2 regions of the Murimonas intestini genome follow, and region 2 is predicted to be linked to the other one. Evidence: predicted binding sites of a transcription regulator. Region 2 holds the regulator's gene; the other holds the start of a gene.
The links. Region 2 encodes Rex, which represses fermentation and respiration genes when NADH is low (regulators of the CRP and FNR family bind a similar motif). Its sites were predicted from a motif close to ATTGTTAANTANTTAACAAT; they were not measured.

Region 1 (4,729 bases), on a different contig from region 2:
ATCTTATCAATTTACGGGCCGGCTGTCTATAGCAGTTTATGACAATTTCCCGGATGGAATGTCCTGCTATTCGATTGTTCCTTCACAGCATCCTAAATCAAGCTCTACTTCCAGTTCGCCTGCAAAGATCTTATCATCCTTGCCAAGTGCACCGGGAATGATGGAGAAGGTATTGGAGATACCGTCCTGTGCATCCCTGAATGGCAGCTTGGATACAGATGCCAGAGAAGCAACAGCTCCGTGGGAGTCGCGGCCGTGCATTGGGTTAGCTCCCGGTGCAAATGGTTCACCGGCTTTTCTTCCGTCAGGAGTAGCGCCTGTATTCTTTCCGTAAACCACATTAGATGTGATGGTAAGGATTGAAGTTGTAGGTCTTCCGCCGCGGTAAGTGTGATTGCCCTTGATATATCCCATAAAGGTGTGTACGATCTCAGCAGCAATCTCATCAACACGGTCATCATCGTTTCCGTATTTCGGGAAATCACCTTCCACTTCGTAATCTACAACAATACCGTTCTCGTCACGGATCGCTTTTACCTTAGCGTATTTAATGGCAGACAGTGAGTCAGCTACTACGGAAAGACCGGCGATACCTGTGGCAAACCAGCGTGTCACTTCCTTATCATGGAGAGACATCTGCAGTTTTTCATAGCAGTATTTGTCGTGCATGTAGTGGATGATGTTCAGTGTGTTGACATACACTCTTGCAAGCCATTTCATCATATCCTTATAGTGATCCATCACATCATCATAATCCAGGTATTCAGAAGTGATCGGACGGAACTTAGGTCCTACCTGCTTCTTGGAGATTTCATCCACACCGCCGTTGATAGAGTACAGAAGGCATTTAGCCAGGTTTGCACGTGCCCCGAAGAACTGCATCTCTTTACCAACACGCATAGAAGATACGCAGCAGGCGATAGCATAGTCATCTCCGTGAGTTACACGCATGAGGTCATCATTCTCATACTGGATAGATGATGTTTTGATTGACATAGCTGCACAGAACCTCTTAAAGTTCTCCGGAAGCTTTGTGGACCAGAGCACTGTCAGGTTCGGTTCCGGAGCCGGTCCCAGGTTCTCAAGTGTATGCAGATAACGGAAGGACATCTTTGTGACCATTGGGCGTCCGTCGATGCCGACACCTCCGATGGACTCTGTTACCCATGTGGGGTCTCCTGAGAACAGGTCATTGTATTCAGGTGTACGTGCGAATTTAACAAGACGCAGCTTCATGATAAAGTGGTCTACGAACTCCTGAAGCTGTTCCTCTGTGAATGTTCCGTTCTCCAGGTCACGCTGTGCGTAGATATCCAGGAAGGTGGAAGTACGTCCCAGGGACATAGCAGCGCCGTTCTGTTCTTTTACAGCAGCAAGGTAACCGAAGTAGAGAGCCTGGATAGCTTCCTGTGTGTTAGAAGCCGGCTTGGAGATATCACAGCCGTAGATCTCGCCCAGTTTCTTTAATTCTTCCAGAGCACGGATCTGTTCGGACAGTTCTTCGCGGTTGCGGATTACATCAGAGTACATAATAGTACGTGTTCCGTCTTTCTGCTCCTTCTTGTCCTCGATCAGGCGGTCAACACCATAGAGGGCTACACGGCGGTAGTCGCCGATGATACGTCCCCTTCCGTAAGCGTCAGGAAGGCCTGTAATGATATGGCTGGAGCGGCAGGCACGCATTTCCGGTGTATATGCATCAAACACACCTGCATTATGTGTCTTTCTGTGTTTTTCAAAGAATTCTACGATTTCCGGATCTACTTCATATCCGTTGTCCTTGCAGGCTTTTACTGCCATACGGATACCGCCGTAAGGCTGAAGTGAACGCTTGAAAGGTTTGTCAGTCTGGAAACCGACAATTTTTTCTTTAGATTTATCAAGATATCCAGGGCCGTGTGAAGTGATGGTGGAGATGATCTTAGTATCCATATCCAGTACTCCGCCGGCTTCCTGCTCTTTACGGGTCAGGTCCATAACCTGTGCCCACAGGGCCTGAGTATCTTCTGTTGCACCAACTAAGAAGGAATCATCTCCTTCATAAACGGTGTAGTTTTTCTGAATAAAGTCGCGGACGTTAATTTCTTTTACCCATACGCCCTTGGTGAAGCCTTTCCACTCTTCTCTCATTACAATAACCTCCTAAGGAATGCTTGTGATTAGTTGTACCCATAAAAAGATAAAATATTAATTAGGTCAGCCCTGTTAAATATTTATCATATTCATATAGTACTATGTACATTGTATACAAGTCAATAGCTAAATCTGTTTTTTTTTAAGTACAGTGTCGAAAATGATAATAATAATTAATAATAAGGAAATAATGTACGATACAGGTAAAAAAAGGATGGTTTTCCAAACGCTCAAAGTATCAAATACTGGCGGAAAAGTAGGAATAATGCCTTGCATCAGGATAAGAAAAGTATTATAATAGGAACCATCTCGAAAAGAAGGAGGGATTTTAGCATGAAAGTAACAAAGGATATGTTAATTGGGGAAATTCTGAATATGGATCCAGACATGGCGGCAATTCTTGTGGCAGGCGGAATGCACTGCGTAGGATGCCCGAGCGCACAGATGGAATCTCTGGAAGAAGCTGCTATGGTTCATGGTATAGAGCCGGATGTATTGGTTGCGAGAGTGAATGCATTTCTGGAAACAAAAGAAGCTTAATAAAATTAAGTAAGTCCCGGTCTGAAGGGGCTGTGTTATATGATGCCGCCCGGGGCAAAAGAAAGCTGCCGTACAGTCCACAGACTGGAATGGCAGCTTATTTTTTAGGTAAGGGGGCAGACTGATATGGTCACCATTAAAGAACTAGCTAATATTCTGGGAATCAGCACGACAACAGTTTCTAATGTCATCCACGGCAAGACGAGCGAGGTGTCGCTTGCTACAGTGGAAAAGGTACAGAAACTTTTAGAGGAATATGATTATACCCCGAATATAAATGCCAGGAACCTGGCCCAGAACAGGTCTAAAATCATAGGTATGGCCCTGTTCAGCAATGAGGATAAATATAAGAATATAGTTGCCGACCCGTTTTTTGGCAGTCTTGTCGGGGCAATCGAAAAGGAAGTCAGAAAAAATAATTATTTCTTTATGCTGTACGTATCTGATGATATAAGCGAGATCATCAGATACGTGTCCAGCTGGAATGTGGACGGCCTGATTACTGTAGGAATGAACAGGGATGAGTACCTGAAAATAAGAGGCAGGTATAAAAAGCCCATTGTTCTGATAGACAGCTATGCCCCCAAGGATATCATGGACTATGTGAACGTGGGGCTGGACGATGAGGGCGGCGGCTATATAATGACAAAATACCTGATAGAAAACGGTCACAGGGAGATTGCCTTTATATGTGATAACCTGGAGGGCGTGGACTATATGCGCTACAGGGGATTTAAAAAGGCAGTGGGAGAAGCAGGGATCGTCTTTGATAAAAAGAACCTGATCATAATTTCACCTGTGGAAGGGGAAACTGCTGTCAGCATGAGCGAAGTATATGAAGCTGCCCAGAGGGTGACGGCAATGTTCTGCTGTTCAGATAATTACGCACTGCAGGTCACCAATGAACTTTTTGCCCGGGGGATGGATGTCCCCGGCGATGTGTCAATAGCAGGATTTGATGACAATATATTTGCAAAGGTATGCCGGCCGGCACTTACCACTGTGTATCAGGATGTTGACAGAAAGGGCACAGTGGCTGTAGAAAAGCTCATGGCGATGCTGCGTGGCGAGGAAAATCCGAAGGACGAGATACTGCCTGTAAAGATCGTGGTAAGAGACAGTGTCCGAAAGCTGTAAAAGTACAGGAAAAGGAAGAAAAAGCTTCTAAAAAGCAGATAAATCGATGTTGGTTTATCTGCTTTTTTATATTTTGCACAAAAATGACAGTGCTGGATTGTGAAAATATGTCAAAGGTCTATTGTACAAAAGTTATAAAAATGTAGCTTATGCGCATAAGTTATTGACTTATGCGCATAAGGTGATTAAAATCAAAGATGTAAATAAAACTTATGCGCAAAAGCAAACAGGGCAGCGCAGAATATAGTAAGAATAAAAATATGAGGTGAACAGCATGAAAAAGAAATTATTATCAGCGGTGTTGGCAGGAGTTATGGTAATGGGGACTTTGGCAGGATGTGGAAGCAGCTCTGCAACTGAAACAGAAAAGGAGACCAAAGCGGACACAACTGAGGCAGCAGCACAAGATGATACGGCAGCAGCGGAGGATACAGCAGCAGGAGATACGGCAGCAGCAGAGGATGCGGCAGAAAGTACGGAAGCGGCAGGCGAAGAGGCAGCGCCCACCAGTGAGCCTATCAGATTTATGAACACGAAGATTGAGATTGATGAGCCTCTTAAGGCTTTTGCAAAAAAATATCAGGAACAGACAGGGCAGGAGGTTGTCATTGAATCCCTGGGAGGCGGAGTGGATGTTAACGGACAGCTGAAGAATTATTATGCAGCAGGAAATATGCCGGATATCTTCGCATATGCAGCTGACTCCTATCAGTCTTTTAAAGACTGGCTGGCGCCACTTGACGGTGAATCATGGATCGCTGATACAGACTATGCTTTTACAGCAGATGATGGTACTGTCGTAGGTATGCCGTTTGCAGTGGAAGGAATTGGAGTTACATATAATAAGGACATCCTTGATAAAGCCGGGATTGACCCCGCCACACTTACGACAATTGACGCTTACAGGGCAGCATTTGAG
Region 2 (4,729 bases):
GGTCCATACAGACTCTGCCCAGTATGGGAGCTTTTTTGCCGTGTATCAGGACCCAGCCTCTGTTTGAAAGGCTTCTGGGATAACCGTCACCATATCCCACAGGTATGGTTGCCACCGCCGTCCTCCTGCTTGTGACAAAGGTTCCCCCGTAGCTTACAGGAACTCCCTCCTCCAGCTCTTTAATGTATACGATATGGCTTTTCAGCTCCATGGCAGGCATGAGGGGCAGGCTTTCACGTGATACCTCCTCTGAGGGATATATCCCGTATATGGTGATCCCCGCCCTGACTGCATCCAGGTTAGCCTCCCTCATTTCCAGTATACCGGCGCTGTTGGAACAGTGGCGTACAGGTATATGGATACCCATCTCTTCCAGCTTTCCTGTAAATTCCAGGTAACGTACAAGCTGCTTTCTGGCATTTGTCTTGTCTGACTCATCCGCCCTTGCAAAATGGGTGAATATCCCTTCGATAACGATCCCAGGCATCTGAGTGATCTTCCGTATAATGTCGATGCTTTCAGCCGTGTCAGGAAATCCTATCCTGCTCATCCCTGTATCCAGGCCCAGATGGATGGGAAGCACTTTGTTCTGCCTGCAGGCCTCCTCTGAGAGCTTCCCTGCAGTGGAGAGCTTAAATACTACCGGCCTTATCTGATGGCGTACCAGGCGGGCATAATCTTCTTCAAAAGTATACCCCAAAATCAATACAGGCTTTAAAAGCCCCGCTTTTTTGATCTCCAGGGCTTCCTCCGCCGTGGCCACCGCATAACCCCATATGTAGTCATACTGCTCTGCCATTCTTGCTATAGGTATGGCCCCATGCCCGTAACCGTCCGTTTTGATCACTGCGATCATCTTAGTATCCCTGTTAATATTTTCCCTCATCTGCCTGAAATTCTCTGCTATGGCATCCATGTCGACAGCGGCATAGACCCTGCTGTGTTTTTTCATCTCTTTTTGTTCTCCTGTTATTTTGCTTGTGAGGCCCTTCCATCTTCTGTATCCCATGACATGACCGCCCCCACTGATTCAGCTATATCGCCTGCAAGCATTCCTCTTGCTCCGCAGCGCCGCCTTGCATCATCCCCGGCGAGTCCGTGCAGGTACACCCCGGCTGTTGCAGCCCTGAAGGGAGGGATTCCCTGAGCCAGCAGCCCCAGTATCAGCCCGCAGAGCACATCACCGGAACCGCCTGCAGCCATGCCGTCATTTCCGCTTGTATTTATGTATATACTCTTTCCATCTGATACTACTGTCCTGGCATCCTTAAGGACACAGACCACATTATTTTTTCTGGCAAAATCATGGCAGTATCCAGGCAGGTCCAGGATCAGCTCCTCCTTCTTGATCCCTGTCAGTCTCGCCATCTCTCCAATATGCGGTGTCAGTATAAGAGGCTGTCTGTGTCCCTCTAGCAGCTCCATGTGGACGCTCAGAAGATTCAGCGCATCCGCATCCAGGACTGCAGGAATATCTCCGGACCTGATGATCGTCTGCAGGATTTCCAGTTTTTCAGAGGATACAGACAAACCCGGCCCCACGGCGCATGCATCTGCCCACTGCAGCGCATCCGCCAGGGCTGCCCCCTCCTCACCCTTCCGGTAGGAGGTCAGCACCGCTTCAGGCAGGAGTGTCTGTAATATCTGACGGTTGCAGTCCTCTGAGTAGATGCGCACAAGACCTGTCCCTGTTTTATACGCTGCCTTGCCGGCAAGACAGGCAGCGCCTGCCATATCCCTGCTGCCTGCAGCTAAAAGCCCCCGTCCGTAAGTCCCCTTATTGGAATATGCCTTCCTTTCCGGGAGAAGCTTTGGTATATCTGACTCTTCCCAGGTAAAAGCCCCGGGAACCTGCCCCATAAATCCCCGGTCATCTATTCCGATGGCGCAAAGCTTCAGCTCTCCGCAGTATTCACTTCCCGGATACAGAATGTGGCCTATTTTTTCAAAAGCAAAGGTGACGGTCTTGGCTGCTTTAACTGCAGTACCCATAACGTGGCCGCTGTCAGCTGATATCCCTGAAGGGATATCCACCGACAGTACAGGAATGCCCGACCGGTTGATATCCCCGATCAATGCCGCGTACCTTCCTTCTATATTTCTGGACAGCCCCACCCCAAAGAGCGCATCTACTATACTAGTATATTCACTTATGTTCAAGTTACTGCCAACATTTACACCATAATTTTCGCAGATTTTCTTCTGTATCTGCGTTTCTTCGGTAAGAGATTCCGGCTTTCCTGCAAAAAGCACATCAACCCTCTTCCCGCTCAGATGGAGAAGCCTGGCAATGGCAAAACCGTCGCCGCCGTTATTGCCGGACCCGCACACTACCAGGACCCGGGACAGATCAAAGCCGCCGCTCACCAGCTCTTCATATACGGCCAGAGCGGCCCGCTCCATCAGTACAAGGGAAGGCATCCCGAATTCATTTATGGTATTTCCGTCGCACCGCTTCATCTCTTCAGAATTCACAAGGTATCTCACCTTATCACCTCCTGCTTCCTTTCTCTAACGCAAATATACGCACCAAGACAGAACCCTGTCCTGATACGTACACCTTCGTTCTCTATTTCTTATTATGGTCGCGTTCATATCTGCTGATGTTATAAGATAACTGCATAAGGCTCTCCGACAGATGCACGTTCTCAACGATCACATCCTCCGGCAGGTGCAGATCCGTATGTGCAAAATTCCAGATAGCCTTGACCCCATTCTCAGCCAGCAGCTCCGCCATCTCTCTGGCATTTGCCTTTGGCAGGGTAAGCGCTGCAATATGTATCTCATTCTCCTGCAGGTATTCGGGCAGCTCATCGATCAGCCGTATCTCAATGCCCCTGACCGTCATGCCATGCAGCCTGGGATTCACATCAAAGAGTTTTTTGATCAGGAATCCGCTCTTCTCAAACTTTACGTAATTTGCCAGGGCCTGCCCCAGATTTCCGGCTCCCACGATAATCATATTATATGTCTTATCAAGACCAAGTATCTTAGCAATTTCCTGATACAAAAATTTTACATTATAGCCGTATCCCTGCTGGCCGAAGCCTCCGAAATTGTTCAGGTCCTGACGTATCTGCGAGGCAGTCACCTGCATCCTCTCACTGAGTTCATTTGAAGAAATCCTCTCCACACCGCTCTCCAGCAGCTCTCCCAAATACCGGTAATATCTCGGCAGCCTTTTAATGACGGCCCTAGAGATTTCCTTCTCTTCCATTTATTATATCACCTCTTTCGCTATACCCATTATATTAGAATGATAATTTAATGTCAAACATTTTAAGCCTGAGGTGACATTTTTATATAACAGTTTAGCCTTCCACTGTTCCGCAAAGCGCTGTTATAATTCAGCATTAAAGCTGTGTAGTCACGAATATATCGTAAATTGCTTTTATTGCTGTCTCAAAATCCTCATTGCGTACACCAATGATAATATTAAGCTCGCTGGAACCCTGGTCTATCATCTTGATATTGATATTTGCATGTGCCAGGGCTGAAAATATCCTGCCTGCAGTCCCTCTTGTAGCCCGCATTCCGCGGCCCACAACCGCAATCAGGGCCAGGTCTGACTCCAGATCAATAGAATCAGGCTGGACAGCTCGGTGGATCCCTGCAAGGACCTTCTGTTCCTTCTCTTCAAATTCAGACTGGTGTACGTAGACAGTCATAGTATCAATGCCTGAAGGCATATGTTCAAAGGAAATACCGTTATCCTCAAAGACTCCCAGAACCTTTCTTCCAAATCCCACTTCTGCATTCATCATATCTTTTTCTATATTAATGGATGCAAAACCCTTCTTGCCGGCAATTCCGGTAATCGTATATTTAGGCTTCCTGCAGGTACTCTCTACGATCAGAGTCCCTTTTTCATCAGGTGCGTTCGTGTTGCGGATATTAATGGGAATGCCTTCTTTCCTGACCGGGAATATGGCGTCCTCATGAAGCACTGTAGCTCCCATGTATGACAGCTCTCTGAGCTCACGGTAAGTGATGGTCTCAATCACCTCGGGATTCTCGATAATATGAGGATCAGTAACAAGGAATCCCGAAACATCTGTCCAGTTCTCATAGAGGTCTGCCCTGATAGCTTTGGCCACGATGGACCCTGTCACATCAGAGCCTCCCCTTGAAAAGGTCTTTATGCAGCCATTTTCCATGGCACCGTAGAATCCCGGCACAACTGCCCTTTCCACGTCCTGCAGCCTCTCTGCAAGCGCTTTATCTGTCTTTACGGCATCAAAATTGCCTTCTTCGTCAAAGAAAATGACCTGCGCGGCATCTACAAATTCATATCCAAGATATGCCGCCATGACAATACCATTTAAATATTCTCCCCGGGAAGCAGCATAGTCCTTGCCTGCCTTTGCCAAAAAAGATTCCTGGATCCTGGCAAACTCATCATCAAGTGACAAGGTCAGATCAAGGCCTTTAATGATCTCTTCATAGCGTTCTTTTATCTTTTCCAGCTTCTGTGCGAATTTTTTGCCGGATACTGCTGTCTCATAACAGTCGTAGAGCATATCTGTCACTTTAATATCATTTGAAAAGCGCTTACCCGGTGCGGAAGGGATCACATACCTTCTTCCTTCGTCTGAACGTATGATATCGCCCACCTTTTTAAACTGTTCAGCGCTTGCCAGTGAGCTTCCGCCAAACTTCACTACTTTTTTCATAAGTTAGTTCCTCCTCTAAATCCTCATATTGCGAATTAAAAATATCTTATCGCACT

Region 1: pflB (formate C-acetyltransferase) is a predicted target of Rex. The motif match lies at 2,202-2,221, and genes of this name have one in related genera.

Annotation. Positions count from the first base shown of each region.
Region 1 is NZ_JANKBI010000018.1:67,475-72,203, reverse strand. It holds gene pflB (formate C-acetyltransferase) at 67-2,130, opposite strand; gene NSB28_RS20405 (DUF1858 domain-containing protein) at 2,467-2,673, shown strand; gene NSB28_RS20400 (LacI family DNA-binding transcriptional regulator) at 2,800-3,810, shown strand; gene NSB28_RS20395 (ABC transporter substrate-binding protein) at 4,085-4,729, shown strand, end outside.
Region 2 is NZ_JANKBI010000001.1:427,834-432,562, forward strand. It holds gene alr (alanine racemase) at 1-952, opposite strand, end outside; gene NSB28_RS02035 (NAD(P)H-hydrate dehydratase) at 970-2,487, opposite strand; gene NSB28_RS02040 (redox-sensing transcriptional repressor Rex) at 2,570-3,217, opposite strand; gene NSB28_RS02045 (aspartate kinase) at 3,354-4,673, opposite strand.